One region of the Serratia sp. EC4 genome, then DNA from elsewhere that is predicted to be linked to it. Evidence: predicted binding sites of a transcription regulator. Region 1 holds the regulator's gene; each other region holds the start of a gene.

The links. The regulator PhoB, encoded in region 1, activates phosphate uptake and scavenging genes when phosphate is short. The targets are predictions, from matches to a motif close to CTGTCATAAAACTGNCNNAT.
Positions count from the first base shown of each region.
Region 2: a site for PhoB is predicted at 4,480-4,499, ahead of pitA (inorganic phosphate transporter PitA). Genes of this name have one in related genera too.
Region 3: a site for PhoB is predicted at 5,769-5,788, ahead of phoA (alkaline phosphatase). Genes of this name have one in related genera too.

Region 1 is NZ_JBNIDE010000002.1:99,531-109,240, forward strand. It holds gene sbcC (exonuclease subunit SbcC) at 1-3,227, opposite strand, end outside; gene sbcD (exonuclease subunit SbcD) at 3,224-4,456, opposite strand; gene phoB (phosphate response regulator transcription factor PhoB) at 4,672-5,361, shown strand; gene phoR (phosphate regulon sensor histidine kinase PhoR) at 5,386-6,702, shown strand; gene ACP39K_RS07145 (PstS family phosphate ABC transporter substrate-binding protein) at 6,717-7,679, shown strand; gene brnQ (branched-chain amino acid transport system II carrier protein) at 8,166-9,482, shown strand; gene proY (proline-specific permease ProY) at 9,556-9,710, shown strand, end outside.
Region 2 is NZ_JBNIDE010000007.1:61,122-70,831, forward strand. It holds gene uspA (universal stress protein UspA) at 1-75, opposite strand, end outside; gene ACP39K_RS18400 (LysR family transcriptional regulator) at 343-1,251, opposite strand; gene ACP39K_RS18405 (SDR family oxidoreductase) at 1,356-2,129, opposite strand; gene uspB (universal stress protein UspB) at 2,563-2,898, shown strand; gene pitA (inorganic phosphate transporter PitA) at 2,972-4,474, opposite strand; gene ACP39K_RS18420 (BaiN/RdsA family NAD(P)/FAD-dependent oxidoreductase) at 4,775-5,974, shown strand; gene ACP39K_RS18425 (hypothetical protein) at 5,978-6,217, opposite strand; gene ACP39K_RS18430 (VOC family protein) at 6,337-6,753, opposite strand; gene ACP39K_RS18435 (SRPBCC family protein) at 6,880-7,296, opposite strand; gene ACP39K_RS18440 (SDR family NAD(P)-dependent oxidoreductase) at 7,333-8,130, opposite strand; gene ACP39K_RS18445 (aldo/keto reductase) at 8,186-9,196, opposite strand; gene ACP39K_RS18450 (LysR substrate-binding domain-containing protein) at 9,339-9,710, shown strand, end outside.
Region 3 is NZ_JBNIDE010000002.1:618,833-628,542, forward strand. It holds gene ACP39K_RS09700 (fimbria/pilus outer membrane usher protein) at 1-435, shown strand, start outside; gene ACP39K_RS09705 (fimbrial protein) at 447-1,487, shown strand; gene ACP39K_RS09710 (helix-turn-helix domain-containing protein) at 1,563-2,021, opposite strand; gene mqo (malate dehydrogenase (quinone)) at 2,227-3,807, opposite strand; gene phoA (alkaline phosphatase) at 4,269-5,696, opposite strand; gene ACP39K_RS09725 (glutathione S-transferase N-terminal domain-containing protein) at 5,829-6,536, opposite strand; gene ACP39K_RS09730 (ArsR/SmtB family transcription factor) at 6,611-7,294, opposite strand; gene ACP39K_RS09735 (antibiotic biosynthesis monooxygenase family protein) at 7,470-7,817, shown strand; gene ACP39K_RS09740 (isochorismatase family protein) at 7,849-8,580, opposite strand; gene ACP39K_RS09745 (LysR family transcriptional regulator) at 8,713-9,609, shown strand.

The sequences.
Region 1 (9,710 bases):
AACCGGCTGACGCCGAGCCCGTTGACCTTTTTCACTTTGATCTGCACCGGAATACGCTCTTTCATCGCCTCGACGTGACTGATCACGCCAATGGTTTTGCCGGAGGCGTTCAGACTGTCCAGCGCGTCCAGCGCGGTATCGAGGGTTTCGGCATCCAGCGTGCCGAAACCTTCGTCGAGGAACAGCGAGTCGATGCTGGTTTTGTGGCTGACCAAATCGGACAACGCCAGCGCCAGCGCCAGGCTGACCAGGAAGCTCTCGCCGCCGGACAGGGTGCGGGTATCGCGCAGCGCGTCGGCCTGCCAGGTGTCCACCACCTGCAGCTCCAGCGCGTCGCTGGTCTTGCGCTGCAGCAGGTAGCGCCCGTGCAGCCGGCCGAGTTGAAGGTTGGCCAGATACACCAGATGATCGAGCGTCAGCCCCTGAGCGAAGCGGCGGAATTTGTCGCCCTCTTTTGAGCCGATCAGCTGGTTGAGGCAGCTCCAGTCGTCGTAGTCTTGCTGGCTGCGGGCGATCTGCTCGAACAGCGCCTGTTGATTGAGACGGCGTTCGGCGTCGCTTTCCAGCTGGTTGCGCAGTTCGCCCTGGCGCAGCTGCAGCGCCTTCAACTGCTGTGCCAGTTCGGCCAGCGATTGGGTGAGCGCATCGAGATCCGCGTTGGCTTCATCCACCCCTTCAGGGCGGTTTTGCCGGTGCTGCTCCAGCGTTTGCGTCGCCTGCGTCAGCAGGGCGGCGGCCTCCACCTGCCGCTGTTGCAGCTGTTCTTTGCGCTGTTGCAATTCGCGGCGCAGGACATCGTCCAGCAGCGCGGCGGTGAAGGCGGTTTCATCGGCGAATTCGCTGTCGGCCAGCGCCTGCTGCCACTGCTGCTGCGCCTGCTGCAGCCGCTCCTGCATCTGAGTGTGTTGATGTTGCAGCCCGGCCTGCTGGCCGGCCAGGCGTTCGCGCAGTTCCTGCGCCTTTTGCCACTGCTCGGCGGCCTGAACGCTGGCCTGTTCGCAGGCGGTTTGTTTGGCGCGCAGCTGTTCGCGCACCTCGGCGACCTGCTGTTCGCCGAACAGCGCCAGCCGCTGCGCGCGTCGTTCGGCAAGGGTCTTCTCGCCTTCTTGCCAGCGTTGATGCAGCTCTTGCTGCTGTTGCTGGCTGTCGGCGTGGGCTTTCTGCAGCAGCGTAAAGCGTTCTTCGAGCAACGCCAGCTGTTGCTGCGTCTGCTGCTGCTGCGTTTGCAGAGCGATGAGCGCATCCTTCGCCTGCTGTACCGCCTGCGCCGCCTGTTCATGCTGTTGCAGCGCGTGTTGCCCGCGCCGTTCTTCGTCGTCGCAGCCGTTCAGCCAGGCGCTGAGTTGCTCGCCATCCGCCAGCGTAAAGTCGAACGCCAACGGCGCGCTGAGCTGCTGCCACTGTTGCTGTTGGCCGGCCAGCTGTTGTTCATCCTGCGCGATGGTTTGCTGCTGACGCTGCAATTGCTGTTGCAGGTTGTCGTAACGGGCTCGCAGCTCGACGCCTTGTTTTTGCAATGCTTCGGTCTGGGCTTTCATTTGCTCCAGACGTTGCGCGGTTTCTGACAGTTTTACCTCTTGGTATTGTTCTACCGCCGGGTGCTCGCATGAGCCGCACAGCGGGCAGGGGGCGCCGGGTTGCAAACGGGCGCGCTCGGCCTCCAGACCCACGATCCGTTGTTCCAGCGCATAGGTTTTTTCAACATCGGCCTGGTGGGCTTTCTGCTGCTTAAATTGCTGACGGATGAGTTCTAGCTGTGGCTCCAACTGGGTCAGTTCATGTTGACCGATGTTTAGCTCTTGCCGCTGCTGTTCCAGCCGTTTAACGATTTGCTGCGACAAAGAAGATAGAGTAAACAGCTGCTGGCGCGTTGGGCGCAGATCCGCCAGGGCGCTCAGGCGCTGGCGCAGCGGGGCCAGCGGCGTTTGCGCCTCCAGCGCCTGTTGCTGTTGCTGTTGAGCGGCCAGCGCTTCGGTCAGCGCATTCAACTGCTGCTGAAACTGTGCGGCCTGCGTCGTCAGCTGGCTGCGCTGAGTGGTGAGCTGCTCCAGCGCGGTCTGCTGCTGGGCGCATTGCTGCGCGGCGGCATCGCCGGCCTGTCGCCGCTCGGCCTGTGTCGACTGCAGTTGGGCTATTTGATGGTCGAGCGGGGCCACCTGGTCATCGATCAACTGTTGCTGTTGCCGCATATGCTCGGCATGGGCTTGCTGCGCCAGACGGTTTTTTTCCACCGCCTGCTGCAGCGGCGCCAGCTGCGCCGAGTGCTGTTCCTGTTGTTGCGTCAGCTGGGCTGCCTGCTGTTGTATCGTCTGCAGTTCGGCGCGGCAACGGTCGCGTTCGCCGCGCAGCGGCCGCAATTTCTCGGCCGGCTCGCTGCGCGCCAGCCGCTGCAGCTGCGGGGCGGCCTCCGCCTGCTCGCGCTGGGCGGTGTCCAGCCGCAATTGCCCCTCGCTTTGCTGTTGCCGGAGGCGTTGCCATTGCTGCAGCCAGCTCAGCGCCTGTTGCTGCCGCTGGGTTTGCTCGCCGAGGGCGATTTCCTGCGCGCTCAGCGCCGTCAGCTGTTCGGTCAGAGACTGGCGCTGCTCGTCGTTCAGCAGTTCGATGCCGCTGGCGCGTTGATGCAACGCATCCAGGTCGGTTTTGGCCTGCTTGTGCGACTCGAACACCTGTTCGGACAACCGCCCGTAGATTTCGGTGCCGGTCAGCTCTTCCAGCAGTTCGGCGCGATCGTTGGCGTCGGCGTTGAGGAACGCGGCGAACTGCCCCTGAGACAGCATCATCGATTTGGTGAAGCGGCCAAAGTCCAGCCCGGTGATGGCGGCGGTAAGCTCCAGCTTGTCGCGCACCTTGTCCGCCAGGATCTTGCCGTCCTCGCGGCGCGCCAGTTCGACCTTCGGCGCCTGCAGATTGCCGTCCGGCGCGTTTTTGGCGCGGCGCTGGCTCCAGAAGGCGCGATAGCCGACGCCCTTGACCTCGAATTCGACCTCCGCCAGCGATTCGGCGGTGTGGCGGGTCATCAGTTCATTCTGGCTCGGCGTGACGTTGAGGCGCGGCGTTTGGTGGTACAGCGCCAGGCAGATGGCGTCCAGCAGGGTGGTTTTGCCCGCGCCGGTCGGGCCGGTAATGGCGAACAGGCCGTTGCTGGCGAACGGCTCGGCGGTGAAGTCAATTTTCCATTCGCCCTGCAGCGAGTTGAGGTTTTTTAACCGCAGGCTGAGGATCTTCATGGGTTGTTCTCCTCGGCGTTCTGCTGCACCGCCTCGACCACCTGGCGGAACAGTTGGTGCATCCGCCGTTGGCGCGCTTCGGGCATGTCGGCCTCCTGTGTCAGACGCCGTTCGAACACCTCGTTGACGCTCAGCTCGTTCAGCGTTTCTTTATCCTGCTGCGCGATCGCCTGGCGGCGCTGCTCTTTACTGCGCCGCAGCAGCACCACTTCCACCGGCAGCTCATCCGCCATCAGCTGGATGCGGCGCTGGATGTCGCTGAGGTAGTCCTGCGTCGCCACTTCGATATCCAGCCACACCGGCAGCTCGCCGGCATAGTCGGCAAATTGCCGCAGCTGCCGTTCGATCTCGGCCAGATCGCCTTTGATCAGTTGCATGGGCTGAAACTGCGGGATCGTTAACGCGTCTACCCGCTGCAAAGCGCCGTCGGCGAAATCGACCAGGAAGACGCTTTTGGCTTTGCCCAGCTCATCGAAACTGAGCGGGATCGGTGAGCCGCTATAGCGAATATGCTCCGATTTGGCGACGTTCTGCGCGCGGTGAATGTGGCCGAGCGCGATATAGTCGGCGGGCGGGAAGGCCTGCGCCGGGAAGGCGTCGAGGGTGCCGATATAGATGTCGCGCACCGAGTCGGAGGTGGTGACGCCGACGGTGGTCAGGTGGCCGGTGGCGACGATCGGCAGCGGTAGGCCCAGCTGGTCGCGGCGCTCGCAGGCCGCCTGATACAGCGCTTGGTAATGTTCGGCGATGGCTTCCTGCAGCGCCTGCTGTTTCTGCGCGCCGGATTCGCCGGCGCGGCTGGTGAGCAGGTCGCGCGGCCGCAGGAACGGGATGGCGCACAGCACCGCGCCCGGCTGGCCGTCGCGTTGGTTAAGCACCACGATCTGCTGTTCCGGGGCGCCCTGCGCGCTGGCGATCACCGTGGTGTTCAGGCAGGAGAGCAGTTCACGCGATTCGTTCAGCGTTGCGACCGAATCGTGGTTGCCGCCCAGCACCACCAACTGGCAGCCGGTGCGCTGCAGTTCCACCACGAAGCGGTTGTACAGCTCGCGGGCATAGCTGGGCGGCGAGCCGGTATCGAACAGATCCCCGGCGACGATCAGCGCATCCACCTGCTGCTGTTCGATCTGTTCGATCAGCCAGTTCAGAAAAGCCTGGTGCTCGGCGGCGCGGCTTTTGGTGAAAAAGTACTGGCCAAGGTGCCAGTCAGAGGTGTGGATCAGGCGCATGACACTCCCGGATGTGAAGATAATGGCGATGATTATAAAGGCCGCGGCGGCGGCTGTCCCGGCGCAATGATGATGACAACCGGATGATTTTTCTTTACTGCGGGAAATAATCGCTATGCTTACTGCCTATAACAGCCGGTTTTTTTCATAAAAGTGTCACAAAACTGACGCATAATGGCGCCCGAAAAGTCGCTAACACATTGGCAGGATTGACGATGGCAAGACGCATACTGGTGGTGGAAGACGAAGCGCCGATCCGTGAGATGGTGTGCTTTGTGTTGGAACAGAATGGTTACCAACCGTTGGAAGCCGAGGATTATGACAGCGCCGTGACGCGTCTGTCTGAGCCGTTCCCTGATTTGGTGTTGCTTGACTGGATGTTGCCCGGCGGTTCCGGCATTCAGTTTATCAAACATATGAAGCGCGAAGCGCTGACCCGCGATATCCCGGTGATGATGCTGACCGCGCGCGGCGAAGAAGAAGACCGGGTGCGCGGCCTGGAAGTGGGGGCGGATGATTACATCACCAAGCCGTTCTCGCCCAAGGAGCTGGTGGCGCGCATCAAAGCGGTCATGCGCCGCATTTCGCCGATGGCGGTGGAAGAAGTGATTGAAATGCAAGGGCTGAGTCTGGATCCGTCCTCCCATCGCGTAATGGCGAACGATCAGGCGCTGGACATGGGGCCGACAGAGTTCAAGCTGCTGCACTTCTTTATGACCCACCCGGAGCGGGTTTATAGCCGCGAGCAGTTGCTTAATCACGTCTGGGGCACTAACGTTTATGTGGAAGACCGTACCGTTGACGTGCATATCCGTCGGCTCCGCAAGGCGTTAGAAACCAGTGGGCATGATAAAATGGTTCAAACCGTTCGGGGCACCGGCTACCGGTTCTCAACGCGCTACTGATCGCGCCGCGCTGGAGAATATGCCGTGTTAGAACGTCTGTCGTGGAAGAGGCTGGCTCTGGAGCTGGCTCTTTTCTGTCTGCCCGCCTTACTGCTGGGGCTGATTTTCGGTTATCTGCCCTGGTTCCTGCTGGCCTCCGCGCTGGCTGCGCTGGTATGGAATTTCTACAACCAGCTCAAACTCTCCCATTGGCTGTGGATCGACCGCAGCATGACGCCGCCGCCCGGCCGCTGGAGCTGGGAGCCGCTGTTCTATGGCCTGTATCAGATGCAGCAGCGCAACCGCCGCCGCCGGCGCGAGCTGGCGCTGCTGATCAAGCGCTTTCGCAGCGGGGCCGAATCGCTGCCTGACGCGGTGGTGATGACCACCGTCGAAGGCAATATCTTCTGGTGCAACGGGCTGGCGCAGCATCTGCTCGGCTTTCGCTGGCCGGAAGACAATGGCCAGCACATCCTTAACCTGCTGCGTTATCCGGAATTCAGCCACTATCTGCAACAGCAGGAGTTTTCGCGCCCGCTGACGCTGCAGCTGAACAACGAACACTACGTCGAATTCCGCGTGATGCCGTATTCTGAAGGGCAACTGCTGATGGTGGCGCGCGACGTCACCCAGATGCGCCAGTTGGAGGGCGCGCGGCGCAACTTCTTCGCCAACGTCAGTCATGAACTGCGCACGCCGCTGACGGTGCTGCAGGGCTATCTGGAGATGATGGGCGACGAAGAGCAGGATGGCTCGCTGCGCAGCAAGGCGCTTAGCACCATGCAAGAGCAGACCCGCCGGATGGACGGGCTGGTCAAGCAGCTGCTGACGCTGTCGCGCATCGAGGCGGCGCCCAATGTCGACATGAACGAGCGGGTGGATATTCCGCTGATGCTGCGGGTGTTGCAGCGCGAGGCGCAATCGCTGAGCGGCGGCAATCACGAGATCACCTTCCGGGTGAACGAACAGCTCAACGTGTTCGGCAATGAAGATCAGTTGCGCAGCGCGGTGTCTAACCTGGTGTACAACGCGGTCAACCACACGCCGAAGGGCACCCATATCGAAGTCAGCTGGCAGCAGACGGCGCACGGCGCGCAATTCCAGGTCAGCGACAACGGGCCGGGCATCGCCGCCGAGCATCTGCCGCGCCTGACAGAGCGTTTTTATCGCGTCGACAAGGCCCGTTCGCGCCAGACCGGCGGCAGCGGGCTGGGGCTGGCGATCGTCAAGCACGCGCTCAGCCATCACGACGCGCGGCTGGAGATCCTCAGCGAACCGGGGATCGGCACCCGCTTTATCTTTACCTTGCCCAATCGGTTGATTGTTCCCGCCGCTTTATCAGAGAATGCGGTGAAAAATTAACGCGAGACACCGGTATGACCCGAATTACCCGAGGGCTGTTGCTTTGCCTGGCGCTGCTGGCCGGACGCGGCGCGCTGGCGCAGCCTGACGGCATGTTGGCGGGCAACCTGTCCAGCGTCGGCTCCGACACGCTGGCGAATTTGATGGCGCTGTGGGCGCAGGATTTCAGCCAGCATTATCCCAACGTCAACCTGCAGATCCAGGCCGCCGGTTCGTCGACCGCGCCGACCGCGTTGGCGGCGGGCGCCGCGCAGCTGGGCCCGATGAGCCGGCCGATGAAGGCGGCCGAGGTTTCGGCGTTCGAACACCGTTACGGTTATGCGCCGCTGGCGGTGCCGGTAGCGGTGGATGCGCTGGTGGTGTTGGTGCATCAGGACAATCCGCTGCGCGGCCTTAACCTGCAGCAGCTCGATCGCATTTTCTCCGCCACCCGGCGCTGCGGTGAAAGCCAGCCGCTGACGCGCTGGGGCGAGCTGGGGCTGCGCGGCGACTGGGCGACACGCTCGCTGCAACGCTTCGGCCGCAACTCGGCGTCCGGCACCTACGGCTATTTCAAACTGCGCGCGCTGTGCGGCGGCGATTTCATGCCGCGCGTCAATGAGCTGCCTGGTTCGGCTTCGGTGGTGCAGGCGGTGGCCGGTTCGCTCAACGGCATCGGCTACGCCAGCATCGGTTTTCGCGCCAGCGGCGTGCGGCTGCTGCCGCTGGCGGAGTCGGGAGAAGACTATGTCGCGCCTACCGCCGCCAACGTGCGCAACGATCGCTACCCGCTGTCGCGCTATCTGTATATCTACATCAACAAAGCCCCCAATCAACCGCTGGAGCCGCTGACCGCCGCGTTCCTCGATCGCGTGCTGTCGACACCAGGGCAAAGCCTGGTCAACCACGACGGCTATCTGCCGCTGCCGCCGGCCGCCCTGCAGAAGACTCGTCAGGCGCTCGGGTTGCCACCGCTCGCGCCGGCCACGGCGCAATAAGCGACAAAAATCGGCGTAATTTTCGCCTTTTTTCACGGCAAAACGGAGCTTATACCACGCGAAAACCGGGCATTTATTGGCGTTTTCGCGCGGTAAAGCGATATATGCTTCACGTTTCGTGAATTCATTGTTCAAAAATGATACAAATCATGTAGTGTATATTTATTGATAGCCAATATGATCGACTGGTGGCTAAAGTTTATATGGTCGATAGCTCTGCTTTTCGCCGTGCGTCTTGCCTTGAAGCGCTATAAACGTTTACCTTAGCCTTCGTTGTCGGATTAAACCTCCATTTTTATAACTCCTAAAATTTTGCCCATCTTCATGAGCGGCCACTTTCGAATAGGGACATAAACGCCGGATCGACTGCGTTTAGGGTGCTTATTAGGCGCTGCGACGATCGGGCATGCCGGCAACCGGGTGGGGCGTTTCGCCACCACGCTATCGGACAATTTTTTTTCATTTGAACAGGCAACACGACATCGTATGAGTCATCGTTTAACGTCAAAAGATATCCTGGCACTGGGCTTCATGACCTTTGCCTTATTCGTTGGGGCCGGGAACATCATCTTCCCGCCGATGGTCGGCTTGCAGTCCGGTGAACACGTCTGGATCGCTGCGCTGGGCTTCCTGCTCACCGCCGTGGGCCTGCCGGTCATCACCGTCATCGCGCTGGCGCGCGTCGGCGGCGGCATCGACGCCCTCAGTTCGCCGATCGGCCGCGGCGCCGGCCTGCTGCTGGCGACCGTCTGCTACCTGGCCGTCGGCCCGCTGTTCGCCACGCCGCGCACCGCCACCGTGTCCTTTGAGGTGGGCATCGCCCCGCTGACCGGCGACGGCGCCATGCCGCTGTTCATCTACAGTCTGGTGTACTTCGCGCTGGTGATCGGCATCTCCCTGTATCCGGGCCGTCTGCTCGATACCGTCGGCCACGTGCTGGCGCCGCTGAAGATCGTCGCGCTGGCCGTACTGGGCATCGCCGCGCTGCTGTGGCCTGCCGGCGCGCCTATCCCGGCGACGGCGGCTTATCAGAGCGTGCCTTTCTCCTCCGGCTTCGTTAACGGCTATCTGACCATGGATACGCTGGGCGCGCTGGTATTCGGCATCGTTATCGTCAACGCGGCGCGCTCGCGCGGCGTGAAAGACGCCGGTCTGTTGACCCGTTACACCATTCTGGCCGGTTTGATCGCCGGCGTGGGCCTGACGCTGGTTTATCTGAGCCTGTTCAAGCTGGGCTCCGGCAGCGGCGCGCTGGTGCCTGACGCCACCAACGGCGCGGTGATCCTGCACGCTTACGTTCAGAACACCTTCGGCGGCCTCGGCAGCTTCTTCCTGGCGGCGCTGATCTTCATCGCCTGCATGGTGACCGCGGTGGGCCTGACCTGCGCCTGCGCCGAGTTCTTCGCGCAATACCTGCCGTTCTCTTACAAGACGCTGGTGTTTATCCTGGGCCTGTTCTCGATGGTGGTGTCCAACCTCGGCCTGAGCCACCTGATCCAGATCTCCATTCCGGTGCTGACCGCGATTTATCCGCCGTGCATCGTGCTGGTGGTGCTGAGCTTCACCCTGCGTTGGTGGCACAGCGCGCCGCGCATCATCGCGCCGGTGATGCTTGTCAGCCTGTTGTTTGGTATTCTTGACGCGGTGAAAGCGTCCAGCTTCCAGCAGCTGCTGCCGGCCTGGTCCACTCACCTGCCGCTGGCGGAGCAGGGGTTGGCATGGTTGCCGCCTTCGCTGCTGATGTTGGCGCTGGTCGCGATTTATGATCGGGTGTGCACGCGTTCCCAAGTGACCGCGCACTGATAATCCCCCGGCTAAATCCAGGGCCACGGACATGTCCGTGGCTTTTTTTCGTTTAAAACTATGGGTCATTTTCATGCAACAACAGTCACCCACCACTGCCCCCGACAATAAGCTGAAACGCGGCCTCAGCACGCGTCATATCCGCTTTATGGCGCTGGGATCGGCCATCGGCACCGGGTTGTTCTACGGCTCGGCGGACGCCATCAAAATGGCCGGCCCGAGCGTGCT
Region 2 (9,710 bases), on a different contig from region 1:
AGAGACGGCTTTTTCTACCAGGATCTTGCTTTCCGGGGATAGGTCCACCGCGATCAATATGTGTTTGTAAGCCATAAGAATACTCCTTCCATAAACATGCCGATTAAAAAGGGTTAGCAGGCGTTCCGTGTACCCGCCTGGCGCTGTTGGTTCCATAGTATCATTTGGATAACGCAATGATATGTTGGGGCGATCACACTGCGCCGCATCGGAAATCTCTGCGCACGATACCTTTCGTTGTACACCCGCGCGGCGTAAAAGCCTATGGGTTATGCGGGTTTTAACGGTCTGACCGCTTGAATTATAAGCGTTATTAAACAAAGTATAGCGCTAAATGTGCAATCAGCGCTCCAGATGCGGCTGCAGCAGGCTTTCAAACCACTCATGAAACACCGCCAGACGCCTTGAGCGCTGGCGGCGATGGGGGTAGATCAGGGCGATCGGCATGGAGGCGGCGCGGTAACCGGGCAGAACTTCCACCAGTTCACCGGCGTCGAGCAGGTGTTGTACGTCGTAGCGCGGGATTTGCATCAGCCCCAGCCCCGCGCGGCAGCAGGCGATATAGCTTTCGGCGTTGTTGACCACCACCCGGCTGGGCAGTTCGAGCCGTTGCGTATGGCCGTCGCCGGTCAGGTATTCCCAGGGGGATTCGCGGCCGGTTCTGGGCGAGGCGTAGCCGATGCTCCAGTGCCCCTCGACGAGATCGTCGGGGTGGAGCGGATGACCGAATTCGCTCAGGTAGGCGGGGCTGGCGCAGTTGATCAGCGCGATATGGCCGAGCGGGCGCATCACCAGGCTGCTGTCGTGCAGATCGCCGACGCGCACCGCGCAGTCGACCCCTTCCTGCACCAGATCGATGGCGCGATCGGCGGAGCCGAGCGCCAGCTGCAGGTGAGGATGGCGCCGCAGCAAGCCGGGCAGCGCCGGAGCGATCAGCCGGCGGGCGATGCGGCTCGGCACGTCGACGCTGAGCCGCCCGGAGGCCTGCCGCTGGCTGGCCTGAAATGACTGATCGATGTCTTCCACTTCGGCCAGCAGCGGGCGCAGCCGCTCGAGCAACTGTTCGCCGTCGGCGGTCAGCCGCACTTGCCGCGTGGTGCGGTGCAGCAGCCGTACGCCCAGTTGCGTTTCCAATTGCTGCACGGCGGCGGACACCGAGGCGCGCGGCACCTCCAGCGCATGGGCCGCCCGGATAAAGCTGCCCATTTCCGCCACCTGTACGAATACGCGGTATTGATTGAATCTGTCCATCTCGCTGACCTGCTGTTCCTTGGCGCCGTTTCTGACAGTAGAGTGTAGCCGCATGGCGCGGTTGCGCGCGAGCAGGTGCGGGGGCCTCTCCGCCCCCGTCGAACTTACTTGGTGGTGTAGCCGCCGTTGATCAGGATGGTTTGGCCGGTTATCCACCAGCCGTCGCTGACCAGATGGCGGATGAACGGCACCACGTCTTCGATATCGGTCAGGCCGGTTTTGCTGAACGGCGACAGCGCCGCCGCCGTCTTGTGGTAGGCCACGGCGTCCGCGCCTTCAGCCGGGTAGAAGAACGGGGTATCCATCGGGCCGGGGCCGACTGCCGTCACGGAGATGCCACGTTCGCCGAACTCCTTGGCGGCGGCGCGGGTGAAGTGCTCCACCGGCGCTTTGGTGCCGGCGTAAGCGGCGTAGAACGGCGTGAAGGCGCCGAGCAGCGAGGTGACCAGCGTGCAGATTTTACCGTTGTCGTTAAGGTGCTTGCCCGCCTCTTTCAGGAAGAAGAACGCGGTTTTGGCGTTGACCGCGGTCATTTCGTCGTACTCGGCTTCGCTGATGTCGATCATCGGCTTTTTCAACACTTTGCCGACGGTATTGATGGCGATATCCGGCTTGCCGACGGCGGCGACCGCGTCGGCGAACAGCTTCTCGACCGCGCCCGCGGTGGTGAGATCGGCCTGCAGCGCGACACCTTGCGCCCCGGCGGCCTGAATGGCGGCGACGGTTTTTTCCGCCTCGGCTTTGGAAGCGGCGCTGTTGTAGTGGATCACCACCGCTTTGGCGCCTTGTTCAGCCAAATCGCGCGCGATCAGCCCGCCGAGATTCTTGGCGCCGCCGGCGATGAGGACGGTTTTTCCCTTGATTGAATGGTTTGCCATAACAGTTTCCTTGGATGAACGTAACGGAAACCTGAGTCTAGCCAGCGTGGGGGGAAAGATCAGCGGCGCGGCGCGGGATAGACTATCCAGAAAAGCGACATAATCGAAACGGATGGTTATCGCTTATAACGCCCCGGCAGGTGACTTTTCGGTACAGGACGGTAAATTTTATCCACTGCTCAGGCCAGTTTGCGTTCCATTAACCTACAATGATGGATATGGGCTTCACCATTTCTCCTCTGAGTAGAACCATGCCGTGCAAATCTCTCTGTGCGGCGCGGCAACGTCTTTGGAGGCGGTGGGTTATGGGCGTGGCTCGTGCAGGCAAAAAAAGGGGATGAGAGCGGTAAGCTCCAGCAGAGTATCGGGTAATGAGGTAGGGCGGTTGGACCCGGCGGATGGCCGCGGATAACAACGCCTTGAGGGGGTAATCATGATCAGTACCGTCGCGCTGTTTTGGGCCTTATGTGTGGTGTGTGTGGTAAACATGGTGCGGTATTACTCTTCTCTGCGCGCGTTGCTGGTGGTATTGCGCGGCTGTGACCCGTTGCTGTACCAATACGTCGACGGCGGCGGCTTCTTCACCGCCCACGGGCAACCCAGCAAGCAACTGAGGCTGGTGCGCTATATCTTCGCGCAGCGCTATGTCGAACACCACGATCCGGAGTTTATTCGCCGCTGTGAGCGGGTGCGCGGGCAGTTTATGCTGACCTCGGCCCTGTGCGGCCTGGTGGTCATCAGCCTGATAGCGCTGATGATCTGGTATTAATGCCTTCCTGTTTCCCTTGATGCAGGCAAAAAAAAGGCGGCCCTGCGGCCGCCTTTCTCGTGGTGCTTATCGCTTAGATCAGCTTCAACGCAACCCAATACAGCGCACCGGAAAGCAGAATCGAGATTGGCAGGGTCAGTACCCAGGCCAACAGGATATTCTTCACGGTTTTGCTCTGCACGCCGCCGCCGTCCACAATCATCGTCCCGGCAACCGCCGAAGAGAGGACGTGGGTGGTGGAGACCGGCATGCCGGTATAACTCGCCACGCCGATCGACAGCGCCGCGGTCATCTGGGCCGATACGCCCTGGGCGTAGGTCATGCCTTTCTTGCCGATCTTCTCGCCGATGGTGGTGGCCACGCGTTTCCAGCCCACCATGGTACCGAGCGACAGCGCCAGCGCGACGGCGACGATGATCCACATCGGCGCGTACTCGACGGTCTGCAGCAGATCCTGACGCAGGTTCTTCAGGAAGCGCTGGTCGGCGGATGAGGTTTCCGGCAGCTTGGCGACTTTATCCGCCGTGTCGGTCACGCACATCAGCAGGCGGCGCAGGTGGCTGCGCTGGTCAACCGTCAGCTGATCGTAGCTTTGCAGGTTGGTCAGCATGCCCTGAGCCAGTTCGATGGCCGGCATGGCGCGCGAACTGTCGCAGTGGAACTCGGCAGGCTTGCCAGACGCAGCTTCGTCATCCGGGCTTGGCACCAGCGGCGTCAGCGACACCGCATGCGACAGCGCGTCGCCGTGCTGCTGGTAATATTGCTGCAGGTGGGTCACGGCGTCACGCGTACGGGTGATGTCATAACCGGTTGCATTCATATTGACCACGAAGCCGGCCGGCGCAACGCCGATCAGCACCAGCATGATAAGGCCGATGCCTTTCTGGCCGTCGTTGGCGCCGTGCGAGAAGCTGACGCCAATCGCCGACAGGATCAGCGCGATACGGGTCCAGAACGGCGGCTTGCGTTTGCCGTCGACCTTTTCACGTTCCGCAGGAGTCATGTGGATACGCTGGCGTTTCTTGGTGCCACTCCAATAGCGGCGCAAGGCGAACACCATCACTCCCGCCACCATCATGCCGACCAGCGGCGAGAACAGCAGAGAAAGGAAAATGCCAATCATTTTCGGGACGTTAAGCGCATCCACCACCGAAGTGTGGGTCATCAGGGCGTTGGTTAAACCGACACCGATGATTGCGCCTATCAGCGTATGGGAACTGGACGCCGGCAGACCGAAATACCAGGTGCCGAGGTTCCAGATGATTGCCGCCAACAGCATGGAGAAGACCATGGCTAATCCGTGTGCTGAACTGACGTTCAACAACAGATCGGTAGGCAGCAAGTGGACGATGGCGTAAGCAACACTCAAACCGCCGAGCATTACGCCAAGAAAGTTGAACAAACCTGCCATCACGACCGCAAGTTGCGAGCGCATGGCGCGGGTATAAATAACTGTAGCGACCGCATTGGCCGTATCATGAAAACCGTTGATGGCTTCATAAAACAACACGAACAACAATGCGAGAATTAACATCAGGCCGGTATGGAAATCCAGGCCAGCGAACAAATGCAGCATAAGCGTTACGCCAGTTTGTGGACATGAACGCCGCGCATTATCAGTGACAACCGGGGCCGGGGAAAAGGAAAATATGACGTTTTTTTGATTTGGACATGACGAAACGATGACGCGCCTATAACAAAAATATTGAATATCAACGCGTTATTCTCCTCTGACCTCTGTAATATTTTCTTACTGTGGCGTTGGCGGCGCCGGGGCTTTACAATCTGCCGCCGTGAATTTGGCGGTGACCGGCGGCGAAACGGCGTAATATGGCGCTCTTTTGTCGCGATTGTGGTTTTGATAAGTGAGGCTCAGGTGGAACAGTTTGATGTCGTAGTGATTGGGGCGGGCGCCGCCGGCATGTTTTGCGCCGCGCAGGCGGGGCAACTCGGTTGCCGCGTGTTGCTGCTCGACAACGGCAAAAAACCAGGCCGCAAGATCCTGATGTCCGGCGGCGGGCGCTGCAACTTTACCAACATGTACGCCGAACCGGCGGCCTATCTGTCGAACAACCCGCACTTCTGCAAGTCGGCGCTGGCGCGCTACACCCAGTGGGACTTCATCGATCTGATCAACCGCTACGGCATCGCCTACCATGAAAAAACGCTGGGGCAGCTGTTCTGCGACGATTCGGCGCAGCAGGTGGTGGATCTGCTGGTCAAAGAGTGCGAGCTGGGCCAGGTGACGATGCGCCTGCGCAGCGAAGTGTTGGGCGTGGAGAAAACCGAGAGCGGCTACCAGCTGGCGCTCAATGGTGAAAAAGTAAGTGCTCGCTCACTTGTGGTGGCCAGCGGCGGATTATCCATGCCGGGGTTGGGCGCGTCGCCGTTCGGTTACAAACTGGCGGAGCAGTTCGGCCTCAGGGTGTTGCCGACGCGCGCCGGGCTGGTGCCTTTTACCCTGCATAAGCCGCTGCTGGAGCATGTGCAGACGCTGTCCGGCGTGTCGGTGCCGGCGGTGATCACCGCCGAGAACGGCGTCAGCTTCCGTGAAAGCATCCTGTTCACCCATCGCGGTCTCTCCGGCCCGGCGGTATTGCAGCTGTCCAGCTACTGGCAACCGGGTGAGTATGTGAGCGTTAACTTACTTCCTGAGCTGGATTTGGCGGGCTTCCTGGATAACCAACGCCAAGAGCACCCGAACCAAAGCCTGAAAAACACCCTGGCGCTGCATTTGCCGAAGCGATTGGTGGAGTGTTTGCAGACCCTGGGACAATTGCCGGAGGCGACGCTGAAGCAGCTGAATGCGCCGCAACAGGCGGCGTTGGTGGATCTGTTGCAGAACTGGCGCGTGCAGCCGAACGGCACCGAAGGCTACCGCACGGCGGAAGTGACGCTCGGCGGCGTTGACACCAACGAACTTTCTTCCAAGACGATGGAAGCCCACAAGGCGCCAGGGCTCTATTTCATCGGCGAAGTGGTGGACGTGACCGGGTGGCTGGGCGGCTACAACTTCCAGTGGGCCTGGAGTTCGGCCTGGGCCTGCGCCCAGGCGCTGGCGGCGCAGGGGCGTTAGCGTTCAGCGGTGACGGGTCAGGCCGATGTTATTGGCATAAAACGCAGATACAACCCAGCGAGCGCCATAAAGCATTAGCAGGTCGGTTGTCGAAAGCGCTTGCGGATCGCCGAGACCCCATTCATTAGACTTGTGAACCATTTCTAACGCCATGTCCGGTGTCAGCAGTAGCCGAGAGGGAATGATGTTCGGCAAGACAGCGAATACCAGGACAAAAATCACCGAGGCGATCGGTTTTCTCATACGGGGCCGCGCCTCTCATCGCCAATATAGGCTAGCCGCTTATTGTTGGTGCCAATACCTACCCGTAGCGTTCAAACAGATGGAGCCGATAAGGCTCTATTATCTATGGCCCATTAGTCTCATCCCGCCGGCCCCTTCAATTCCACGCGATTGCCGTCCGGATCGCTGAAATAAATAGACGGGCCGTCGCCTTCAGCGCCATAGCGCGATTCGGCGGGATCCACGCCGATCCCCTGCGCTCGCAGATAGGCCAGCAGCTCGTCCTCGTTGAAAGGATCGATGCGCAGGCAGACGTGATCGACATTTTGCCGGTGATGATCGGGCGCCGCGCCGCCTTTTTTCCCCAACACGCCGTTAATATCCACCAGATCGATCATGGCCGCTCCGGCGCGCAGGTGCATCAGCCCCAAATCCGGCCGCTGTTTGGCGATATCACAGCCGACGATCTGGGTATAAAAATGCAGGCTTTTCTGCATATCGCGCACGCGCAGCACCACATGGTCGATAGTCTTCAGGCTGAAAGGGCGCACGGCCATCTCCTCAAACGGAAGTCTCCTTTACAGCATAAGCGGCGCTGGCGGATTTATCCTGCTCCAGAGCTAAAGACAAAAAAACGGCCAATGGCTTTCACCATCGGCCGCGAGCGCTTGAGCATACCGGCGTTAGCGCGGGAAGTTGCCGCTCAGCGCATCCAGGCCGCCCTGGTAGATGCCGCTGAACAGGGCGACGGCCTCGTCGTCGCTGATGTTGACCGGCGTGAAGCTGCCCGACCATTCCACGCGCGCCACGTTGGCGTCGTCGGTGGCGTGCACTGACAGGGTGGACAGGTAATTCACCACCGGGAACGGCGCCTGCATGATGGAGTAGCTGTAGCTGCGTTGACGGTTGTCGAACGCTTCCAGCCGCTCGATGACGGTGCCGCCGTCGGCGGTGGTTAAGGTACGCACGCGGCCGCCTTCCGAAATGACGCTTTTCGGGATGAACGGCAGCCAGTCAGGCAGGGCGTCGAAGCCGCCGATCAGTTGCCATACGGTGTCGGCGGATGCCGGGATGTTCATAGATACGGATGTATTAGCCATTTTCGTTCTCTCTTGATATCGGTTTAGGGTACGGAATTACATTGCCAGGGTGTCGACGACGCCGCCGTCGACGCGCAGCGCCGCGCCGGTAGTGGCCGAAGACAGCGGGGACGCAAGGTAAACGGCCAGGTTGGCCACTTCATCGACGTCCGCCGCGCGCTGAATAATGGAGCTTGGGCGTTCGGTTTTAACGAACTCGTCGGCCTGATCGCGCGCGCTGCGCCCGGATTTGGCCGCCGCATCCGCCAGCATCTCCTGCAGGCCTTCGGTAAAGGTTGGCCCTGGCAGGATGGCGTTGACCGTCACGCCGGTGCCGGCGAGGCGTTTCGCCAGGCCGTGAGACACCGCCAGGTTGGCGCTTTTGGTCACGCCGTAGTTGATCATGTCCGCCGGGATGGCGACGCCGGATTCGGACGACACGAAAATAATGCGTCCCCAGCCCTGTTCGGTCATGTTCTGCGCGTAGTGGCGCGCCAGACGCACGCCCGAGAGGACGTTGACGTTATAGAAGTGCATCCACTCGCTGTCGGGCACGGTAAAGAAGTCTTTATCGTTGAAAATGCCCAGGTTGTTGATCAGCACGTCAGCTTTAGGCTCCGCGGCGAACAGGGTTTCTGCCCCTTGTTCCGTGCCGAGATCGGCGACCACGCCGTGCACTTGCGCGCCGGGCACGTTGGCGCTGATGTCGGCGATAGCGTTATCGACCCCGGTTTTTTGACGGCCGACGATCACCACGGTGGCGCCCGTTTTGGCGAGTCCGCGCGCGATGCCCAAGCCGATGCCGGAGGTGGAGCCGCTGACGACGGCGACTTTGCCTGAAAGATCCAGTTTCATCATGTATATCACTCTGTAATGTGGGTAATGGGGCCGGGGGGCGGCCCCATAAAACTTAACGAATCGGCAGCGGTGCGTTGTCGGCCACCAGTTTCTGACGGCGCATCTCCGCCCAGAACTCAGCCGGGATCACTGCATCCAGCGCCGCCAGATCTTCGGCCATGCGGCCAGGACGGCTCGAACCGGGGATCACGGCGGCGACGGCCGGGTTAGCCAGCGCAAACTGCAGCGCAGCGGCTTTGACGTCTACCTGGAAGCGAGCGGCGATCTCTTTGATTTTCGCGACTTGCTGGCGAATAGCCGGGGACGCTTTCTGATATTCGAAATGTTCACCGCCGGCCAGCACGCCGGAGCTGTATGGGCCGCCGACGACGATATCGACATTCTGTTCCAGCGCTTCCGGCATCAGGCGTTGCAGGGCGCGTTCGTGATCCAGCAGGCTGTAGCGACCGGCCAGCAAGAAGGCATCCGGTTTAGGTTCATCGAGCGCCAGCGTCAGCTCGCAAGGCTCGACGCGGTTGACCCCGAGTCCCCAGGCTTTGATCACGCCTTCGTCACGCAGGCGGGACAGCGCGCGGAAGGCGCCGGTACGGGCGATATTGAACTGTTCCAGCCAGCTGTCGCCGTAGAAATCCTGAGCGACGTCGTGGATCCAGACGATATCCAGACGGTCGGTTTTCAGGCGCTTCAGGCTGTTTTCAATGGAACGAAGCGTGCCGTCTTCCGAGTAGTCGTTCAGGATCTTGTTTTTCAAACCGTGTTCGAACAGGCCGCCTTTCTCACCCAGATCGCGGGCGGCGGGATCTTCCATTTCGTCCAGCATGATGCGGCCCACTTTAGTGCTCAGTACGAACTCATCGCGTGGGTACTGAGAAAGCGCTTCGCCCATGCGAATTTCCGACAGGCCGGAACCGTAAAGCGGCGCGGTGTCGAAGTAGCGGATGCCCAAGTCCCAGGCGCTGGTTACGGTAGCCAACGCTTCTTCTTCTGGAATGGCGCGGTACATATTGCCGAGCGGCGCGCCGCCCAAACCGATCTTGCCGGGTAAAATATTTTTGATGCTCATGGTGAATCCTCAATGCGTTATCTTTTCAGGGAAACTTGTGGGGCTCATACAGCGTCTGCCCCGTCACGAGGCTAAAGATAACTTGGCAAGTTGTGACTTGATAGGACATAATTTGTCTAAGTTAAGTCCTTTGAGGTCTGAGATGATCGATTTACGTCAGTTGAAATACTTTGTGGCGGTGGCGGAAGAGGAGCACGTTGGCCGCGCCGCCGAACGGCTGCACATTTCCCAGTCACCGCTGAGCCGGCAGATTTCCCAGCTTGAGGAACGTCTGGGTTTGATGCTGTTCGAGCGCAATCAGCAGCGCATCCGCCTGACCGCCGATGGCCAGACGTTTCTGGCCGAAACCCGCGCGCTGTTGACGCACGCCACTCGGCTCGAATCGCTCGGGCGCCGCCTGGGGCGGGGGGAAGACGGCGGGCTGTGCATCGGCTATATCGAAAATGCGATGCACTCCGGCGTCTTGTCGAACGCATTGCGGTCGCTGCGGGTTTCCCGGCCGGATGTGCACATC
Region 3 (9,710 bases), 520 kb from region 1:
GACCGCTTCGGTTACGCGGTGATGACCTCTGCGTCGCCATACCGCCATAACCGCGTGGCGCTGCGCACCGAAGATATCGGCAACGGCCTGGATATCCCGATGGCGGCGAGAGACGTGGTGCCGACTTACGGCGCAATCACCCGCGTGAAGTTTGAAACGCACACGGGCCAAAGCCTGTTGGTACACAGCAAGATGGCCGACGGCAGCGTACCGCCGATTGGCGCCAACGTCTTCAGTGCGGACGGCAAGAACAACGGTACTGTCGGTACCAACGGCGATATTTATATTTCAGGGGCTTCCGCAGGGGATCGCCTGCTGGTGAAATGGGGCAACGACGCGGGCGAAAGCTGCTCACTGGTGGTGCCGGAATTGAAAGCGGCGACCGAACAGCTGATGGGTTATCAGGAACTTTCGCTGACCTGCGGAAAACCGTAAAAGGAAAGGATATGTCTTCTTTGTTAAAGCACAAGAATCTCGGGTTGGCGGCTGGGCTGCTGGTCACGCTGGGCGCGTTTTCGCAGAGCAGCTATGCGCTGTCGTGTAAGCAGAACGGCAGCATTCGCCAGGATATCGTGCTGGATAAAGCCATCAAGGTGTCGACCGCCAATACCGCGCCGGGCGCGTTGCTGTGGCGTTCGCAGACCTTTACCTCGACCTTCCAATGTACGGATGACTGGAACAACCCGAAAGGGGAAAATGCTTACCTGTACTGGGATCCGCAGTCCCGGATGAGTCAGATCCATAATTCGATCGAAGTGGGTGTCACTTATCAGGGGATCGATGTCAAACCGACTAAAGGCGCACGTCAGGACGTCGGTCCCGGCACGGAATGCCGCCGTTCGGGCAGCCGTTGTTTGTCTCCGGCCAGATCGCTGACGGTAACCGTGTCTTACGCCATCTATATTAAAGCAACCGGCAAGGCGCCGCCGGCCGGCGGCAAGATCAACGACAACAACTCGTACTCGGTATTCCAGGTTGATGGCGTCGGCGGCTTGAACGGCACGCCGAACAGCAACTTTAACGCCTACATTTCCGGGCTGGGCAACATTCAGTTTATTTCCTGCAACCCGAAAATCACCGTGGTGGCCAACAACGGTTCGACGGTGAACTTCGGCACTATCCCGCGTCAGAATGCGGTGGTGGGCAAAATCGAGAAACAGGTGCCGTTCTCGGTGGCCGCCAATATGTCCGATCCGACGACCGGACAGGACTGCCAGGGGGAGACGCTGCAGGCCAGCTTCAGCAGCACTTATCCGCTGCAGGATAACAGCGTGATCCTGCCGACCAGCGACAGCGGCTTCGGTATTTTGATCTCGCAGGCGGCGACGCCAAATACGCCGATCATGATGAACAGCCCGGTCGATCTGGGCCTGGTCAACGGCACCATCGTTGAAAAGAACTTTATGGCCAGCCTGAAATGGTTGAGCACCAACCCGAAAGTGGGGCCGTTCAGCGCATCGGCGAATATTGACGTCACCTTCAAATAATTCGGTGCCTGGTCAATAAAGAAAGGGTTCAGTTCTCGCGAACTGAACCCTTTTTTGTGCCTTATACCGCGCTGATTAACGCAGCCCCATCCAGCTGGTGCAAACGCCTTCCGGCGGTTTGCCGGCGTACCAACGGGGCAGCGTAGGGGCATCATGGCGCGGTTCGGCCTGCATTTCTATCGGCTGCGCCGGCCATTCTGCGACGTCCCAGCGGGTGGTGCGGCGATACACTGCTGGGGTTTTGCCGAACTGTTTCTTGAAGGCGCGCGAGAACGAAGGCTGAGAGTCGAAATGGTATTGCAGGGCGATATCCAGGATCGGGCGTGGGGTGGAGCGCAGCGCCTGCGCCGCCTGCGACAGGCGCCGCTCGCGGATATAACTGCCGAGCGCGTGGCCGGTGGTGCTGCGGAACATGCGCTGCAGGTGCCATTTGGAGTAGCCCGACTTGGCGGCGACGTTATCCAGCAGCAGCGGCTGATCCAGATGAGTTTCAATCCAGTCTAGTAAATCGTGAATGATATTGACGCGATCCATGGTTTTAGTTCTCCCGCAAAAACGACATTCAGGTCACAGTGACTTAGCTTAATTATCCAAGTATATTCTTTGATAATAGGCGTGAGTGCGCCGTTACGCAAGGGTAAACCGGGGGTAAAAAGGTGGCCAAAAATGCTCTTTGAATGGCAGGGGGATAAAAGAAAGGCCGCATAAAGCGGCCTTTTCAGTAGGAAGTGACGGAAAATCAGTTAGTTTCTGGTTTCACTTCAATGTAGTTCAGACCCAGTACGCTGCTGGTGTAACCGCGGATCTTGTTGGTCATCTCGATATCGCCGTTCAGCTTGTGGCCGTAGGACGGGATGATCTCTTTCAGCTTGCTCTGCCATTCCGGCGTCGCCACTTTGTCTTTGAACACGGTTTCCATCAGGTGCAGCATGATTGGCGCAGCGGTGGAAGCGCCCGGCGAAGCGCCCAGCAGAGCGGCGATGCTGCCGTCTTCAGAGCTGACGACTTCGGTGCCGAACTGCAGCACGCCGCCTTTATCCGCGTCTTTCTTGATGATCTGCACGCGCTGGCCTGCGGTCCACAGCTTCCAGTCTGCCTGCTTGGCGTCTGGGAAGTACTCTTTCAGCGCGGCGAAGCGATCGTCGTCGTTCATCATCAGCTGGCCGACCAGGTATTTCACCAGATCGAAGTTATCCAGACCGACGTGGGTCATCGGCATCAGGTTCGAGGTGCTCAGCGAGTGCATCAGATCGAACAGCGAACCGTTCTTCAGGAACTTGCTGGAGAAGGTGGCGAACGGCCCGAACAGCAGCACGCGCTTGCCGTCCAGCATGCGGGTATCCAGGTGCGGCACGGACATCGGCGGCGAACCTACGCTGGCCAGGCCATACACTTTGGCCAGGTGCTGGTTGGCGATCGCCGGGTTGGTGGTGACCAGGAACTGGCCGCCGACCGGGAAGCCGCCGTAGCCGTCGGCTTCAGGGATGCCGGATTTCTGCAGCAGGGTCAGGGACGCGCCGCCTGCGCCGATGAACACGAACTTGGCGTTAACGGTGGTTTCTTTGCCGTCGCGGTTCAGATCGGCAACGGTCACGCTCCAGGTCTGATCGGCGTTGCGCTTGATGTCGCGCACTTCGTGGCTCAGGTTCAGCTTGAACTTGTCGCTGGCGCTCAGCGCGTCAACCAGCTGGTGGGTGATCACGCCGAAGTTAACGTCGGTACCCAGCGGCATGCGGGTCGCGGCGATTTTCTGCGCCGGATCGCGGCCGTTCATCACCAGTGGCGCCCACTGTTTGATTTGCGCAGGATCTTCGGAGTATTCCATGCCGCGGAACAGGGTGCTGTGCTGCAGCGCCGCGTAGCGTTTACGCAGGAAGTTGACGTTGTCGTCGCCCCACACGAAGCTCATGTGCGGCACGCTGTTAATAAAGGATTTCGGATCTTTCAGGACATTGTTTTTCACCTGATAAGACCAGAACTGACGGGAGATTTCGAAAGACTCGTTGACCTTCACCGCCTTGCTGATGTCGATGGTGCCATCGGCTTTTTCCGGCGTGTAGTTCATTTCGCTGAAGGCGGAGTGGCCGGTACCGGCGTTGTTCCAGCCGTTGGAGCTCTCTTCCGCCACGCCGTTCATGCGCTCATACATGTCGATGGTCCAGGTCGGCTCCAGCTCATGCAGATAGGTACCCAAGGTGGCGCTCATGATGCCGCCGCCGATCAACACCACGTCGACGGTTTTATTCTTCTCTTCAGCCGCCGCCTGCTGCGTAACGCCAAACAGGCTGAGACTGAAAATCAGGACGAGTAATTTTCTCATTGAATTAAATCTCTTGTGTGTAAATTCTACTCATTGCAGGTGAAAGAATTTAGCGGGAGTTACCCTGGAAAATAATGAAGCCGACCGCCCGGCGTGAGCCGATAGGCAGCGATAATGCCTTTTTGTTAATAGGGTATTTAACGAAAAGTGAACTATTGCAGGCCGTCCGGGTGCAAATTGATCGGTTCACGTTACTGGCGGGGTATTATTGTTTGCGAGAATGTTAAAAACTACTTTTGTAACTAAAAAAAATGAATATAAGCAAAAATAGGCCGGTTGCTGTCGCAGTAATAAACAAAGAGGGGGGAGAGGCCGTATAACCGCGTTATTTTAGGGGGTTAATTGTCGCGCAATTAAACGTTATTTCGTTATCACACAATAATTGCGGTTAAATTGCAAATACCTATCGGTAACCAATAATAAATGGCCGCCGTTGCGGGCGGCCATCGTGCGGCAGGCGGTTACTGGATGCCCATCGCATCGCGCATGGTGAAGAACAGATCGGTCTGATCGGTCAATCCCACCACGTTGGCGGCGTGCGGGCCGTAGGCCGCGACGCGCAATTGGGTGCCGGTGTGCCCCTGCGATTCTTCTTCCGAGTTGCCGTAGCTGAGGGTCATCGGCGCGCCGTCTTTGGTGGTCAGCAGCTGGGTCAGGCCCGGCGCTTTGGCGCCGGCGGCGACGATCTGGCTGGAGTGCGCATGGTCGGCGGTGACGATCACCAGCGTGTTGCCGTCGGCGCGGGCGAAGGCCAGCGCTTTTTGCACTGCTTCGTCCAGATCGACGGTTTCACCAATCTGCCCGCACGGGTTGGCGGCGTGATCCTGCTTATCGATCGACGCGCCCTCGACCTGCAGGAAGAAGCCATTCGGGTTATCTTTCAACAGCGCGATCGCTTTTTCGGTCATCGCCGCCAGCGTTGGCGTGGCCGCGGTGCGCGCCGGGTTGTTTTCGCAGGTTACCGCCGGCTTGTCGAGGTTGCCGTGATAGCTGGCTTTCGGCCCCAACCAGCGCACCGGCATGTTGCCGTCGGCGAACAGGCCCAGCAGCGGTTTTTGCTGGTTGGCCAACGTAACGGCCTGCAGCTCATCCGCGTTGCTCACCCACTGGTAACCCTGCGCCGCCGCCTGATCTTTCAGCGATTTTCCTTGCCATTCGCCGCTTTTCGCCAGCTGGTTAAAGGACTTCGCACCGCCGCCCAGCGTGACGTCGGCACGGGTTTTCAGCAGCTGCTCGGTAATGGAGCCGCGGCCGCCGTTTTCCAGTGCGTTAGCGGCGCATTTCTCGCTGGTTTCCTCCGGGCCGTAGCATTTGCGCGAGGTGACGTGCGACACCAGCGCCGCCGGCGTAGCGTCTTGCAACTCGGCGGTGGAGACGTTGCCGGTGGCCTTGCCGGCCGCCTTGGCGATCTCCAGCAGCGTCGGCTGATCTTTACCGTTCACGTCCACGCCGAGCGCGCCGTTATAGGTTTTCACCCCGGTGGTCCAGGCGGTGGCGGAGGCGGCGGAGTCGGTCACGTAATCCGGCTTGCGGGTTTTCTTGTCCAGCGAGTAGTGGGTGTATTGCCCGGTCAGCGGCAGGGCGTCGATGCCCTTGAAGTAACCGCCTGCGCCTTCAGCGTAGTTGCGCGCGGCGGTGATCTCGGAATCCCCCATGCCGTCGCCGATCAGCAGTATCACGTTTTTCGCCGTTTTGTCCGACAGCGACGCCTTCAACGCGGCGGTCTGATCGCCGGCCAGACGACGGGCTCCGCCCTGTTCGGCGAGGTTGCCGCGTGCGGCGCGCTCGGTCAGGCCATCAGCATTGGGCGAGGTTTCCGCCGCGATAGCGGAGGAACAGAGCAGGGCGGACAGCACGGCGCCGGCGAGCAGGGATACAGCAGGTTGCATGGGGTAAGCTCCTTGTCGTAATACAACAATATAAATAACATCAAATTGTTACGTAAGGAGAGTAGAGCAGAGGGATGACAATTTTATGACAGCGAAAGGCGGGATGGCCCGGCGGCCACCCCGTTTGGCGTCTCAGGCCGTGCGCGCCGGAATAGCCAGCCCGCGCTGCACCGCCGGCCGCGCCAGACCGCGCTCCAACCACTGTGCGACACGCGGGAAACTGTCGAACTCCACCAGTTCGCGCGCCTCATAGAAGCCGATCAGGTTGCGCACCCAGCCCAGCAGCGAGATATCGGCGATGGTGTACTCCGCGCCCATGATCCAGTCGCGGCCCTCCAGGCGCGTTTCCAGCACGCCGAGCAGGCGTTTCGATTCGTTTTTGTAGCGCTCCAGCGGCCGCTTGTCTTCATATTCGCGCCCGGCGAATTTATGGAAGAAACCGAGCTGGCCGAACATCGGGCCGACGGCGGCCATCTGGAAGAACACCCACTGAATGGTTTCGTAACGCTGCGCCGGATCCTGCGGCAGGAAACGGCCGCTCTTTTCCGCCAGGTAGAGCAGAATGGCGCCGGATTCGAACAGCGGCAGCGGCCAGCCGCCGGGGCCGTCGGGATCGATGATCGCCGGGATCTTGCCGTTCGGGTTCAGCGCCAGGAATTCCGGCGTCCAGGTCTCGTTGTTGCCGATGTCGATCAGGTGCGCTTCATAAGGCAGGCCGATCTCTTCCAGCATGATGGACACTTTGACGCCGTTCGGCGTCGGCAGAGAGTAGAGCTGCAGCCGTTCCGGATGTTGAGCCGGCCAGCGTTTGACGATCGGGAATTGGGTGGAATCGAGCATGGAAACTCCTCGGGTTGGCGGGGTCGCTTAAGCGTACCCCTAGAGTATTGCAGTAAAACTACCCTGTCGCCGGGTTACACCGTGAGGTCAAAATGTGCGGCCAGCGCTTTTTTACCGGCGGGGGTCAGCTGCAGCTCACGGCTGTCGAGCCGGCGAAGGATCCAGCCGCGTTGGATAAAGACGGCCAACAGCGCGGCGCCCAGCGCGCCGCCGAGGTGAGATCGGCGTTCGCTCCAGTCCAGGCACCCGCAGGCGAAGCGGCGGCGGGTGGGGGCGGGCGAGCAATCGACGCCCAGCCGCCTCAGCGCGGCCTGACCGGCGTCGCTTAACCGGTAGTCTTCTTCGCCGGTCAGCCAGTTCAGCGCATGCAGCCGATCGTGCAGCTTCACCGCCACCTCGCCCGCCATATGGTCGTAGCAGGTGCGGGCATACTGCAGCGAGGTAGGCGTGCTGCTCTTCACCGATGGGCGCGGCACGCCCGCCAGCGCCATCAGGCCTTCCAGCGCTGCGGCCACCGGTTGCCCGGCCAGCCGGAAATAGCGGTAGCGCCCCTGTTTGACGCAGGCAATCAGCCGCTGCTCCAGCAGTTTCGCCAGGTGTGCGCTGGCGGTAGACGGGGCGACCTCGACCGCCGCGCTGAGCTCGGTGGCGGTGTAGGCGCGCCCGTCCATCAACAGGCACAGCATGCGCGCTCGGGTGCGGTCAGCGATGGCGGCGCTCAGCGCCGCTAAACGATCTTCTATCTCGATGTTATGCATACTTCGAGGTTAGACGAAGTATGACTGCTCGTCCATCGCTAACCTGTGGTTATCGCACTCTGGTGCTGTGTGTCTGCGTTCGCTGGATATTGATGAGCGGGCGTTGAAATCGGTGCAGTGGCGCCGTTCGTTCAATGCGCGTGTGCCGGAATTTTACCGTTGAGAGGAGACGAGGATGATCGCCGTGATTTTTGAACTGCAGGCCGCCGACGGGCAGCGGGAGACCTACCTGGAGTTGGCGGCGGCGCTGAAGCCGCTGCTGGCGCAGATCGACGGATTCATTTCCATCGAGCGCTTTCAAAGCCTGGCCGATCCCGAGCGCCTGTTGTCGCTCTCCTTCTGGCGCGACGAGGCGGCGGTGCAGCAGTGGCGCAATCTCGAACAGCACCGGGCGGCGCAGGCGGGCGGCCGTGGCGAGGTGCTGGCGCAGTACCGGCTGCGGGTGGCGGAGGTGGTGCGGGACTACGGGCTGGAGAGCCGCGACCAGGCGCCGCAGGATAGCCGTTGCTATCACCGCACCTGAAAAAAGCCCGCCTGCGGCGGGCTTTCGTCCGCTATTTCGCTTCGCTGCCCACCTTCATCGCCCCGGCGTAACTGGCGCCCATCCCCCAGGCGGCGCCGTGGTCGCGGGCGATCTGCAATACGCCCCCCGCCGTGGCCTTGTGGCCCCAGTCCTGCTGCCATTCCAGCATCAACGCCACCCAGTTGATAGGGGTGGCGCCTGCTTGTACCAGGCGCTGCATGGCGTTGTTTTGACTATCTGGCGTAATGTCGCCGGTGACGTCCGACAATATGTAGACCTCATACCCCTCGCCCAGAGCGGACAGCGCCGGCAGCATCACGCAGCTGGCGGTCCACAGCCCGCCGATGATGATTTTCTTGCGGCCGGATTGTTTGATCAGATCCACCACGCGCCGATCCTGCCAGACGTTGATGGCGGTGCGATCGTACACCTGCAGGTCCGGGCGTGCCTGCGTCACCTGCTGGAATACCGGCCCGGCGAAGCTTTTGGCGTTGGCCGAGGCCAGAATGGTCGGCACGTTGAACACCTTGGCGGCCTTGGCGATGCCGGCGGCGTTATTCACCAGATTGGTTTGATCGATAGAGGAAATGGTCATGCCGAACATGTCCTGCAGATCGACCAGCAGCAACAGGCTGTTGTCGGCGGTCAGCGGTTGCACATAACCCGCCTGGCGGCTATCGGCGGCGGGGGATTGCGCCAGCGCGGCGACGGGGGCGGTGGCGGCGCTCAGGCCGAGCATCAGGGCGAACAGGGTCTTTTTCATTATTAACTCCATGATTATCAGTAGATTAAATTCACTTCCCACTCAGGGAAGCGGTTGGATAAAGTCTACTGAGGTTGTCGGGGTTAATAATCTGTGTTTTATTGAATTTATAATTAACTATCAGGACATAATATGGACGTGCTACTGACGATGCGCGCCTTTCGCCGCGTGGTTGAGCGCAACAGTTTCTATAAGGCGGCGGAGGATCTGGCGATCACGCCGGCGGCGTTGAGCAAGCAGATTAAGCAGTTGGAAAGTCGGTTGGGGACGCTGTTGCTGGTGCGCACCACCCGCAGCATGAGCCTGACCGAAGCCGGGCAGCTCTATTACCAGGAAGCCTGCCGGTTGCTTGGCGAGTTCGACGCGCTGGAGCAGACGGTTGCCGCCAGCGCGCAGCAGGTCTCCGGCACGCTGCGGGTCAATGCGCCGCTCTCGTTCGGCCTGACGGTGCTGTCGCCGCTGCTGCCGCCGTTTATGCAACGTTACCCGCAGCTGCAGGTGGAACTGACGCTGGACGACAGGGTATTGGACGTGGTGGCGGCCGGTTTCGATATTTCCTTGCGCATTCGCCGCCGACTGCCGGATTCTTCCCTCAGCGCCCGGGCGCTGGGTGACGTGCATCAGCGAATTTGCGCCGCGCCCGGCTATTTGGCGCAGCACGGCGTGCCGCAAACGCCCAATGAATTGCAGCGCCACAGCTGTCTGGCCTATTCCCTGGCGGAAAAGCCGGGGCAGTGGCAGTTCACCGCCGGCGAGGAGAGCCTGAGCGTGACGTTCACTCCCCGGCTGATCGCCAACAACAGCCTGATGCTGCGGGATATGCTGATGGCGGGACTGGGCATCGGTTCGCTGCCGTCGTTTGTGGCGGATTCCGAGATCGCCGCTGGCAGACTGGTACGGCTGTTCCCTGAACAGATTGCCGACGTGCATCAGGTTTTCGCGGTTTACCCGACGCGCCGGCATGTGCAGCAGAAAGTGAGTTTATTCACCGAGTTTGTGCGAGAACAGGGATTGATGACGGCGAATTGACAACGGCGTACGGTTGTCATATTCATTAGCTATGAAAAAATCCTACCGCCCATTCGCGCAAATTATTATCACCCTTCTCCAAAGGGTGGGATAGCGCGTGT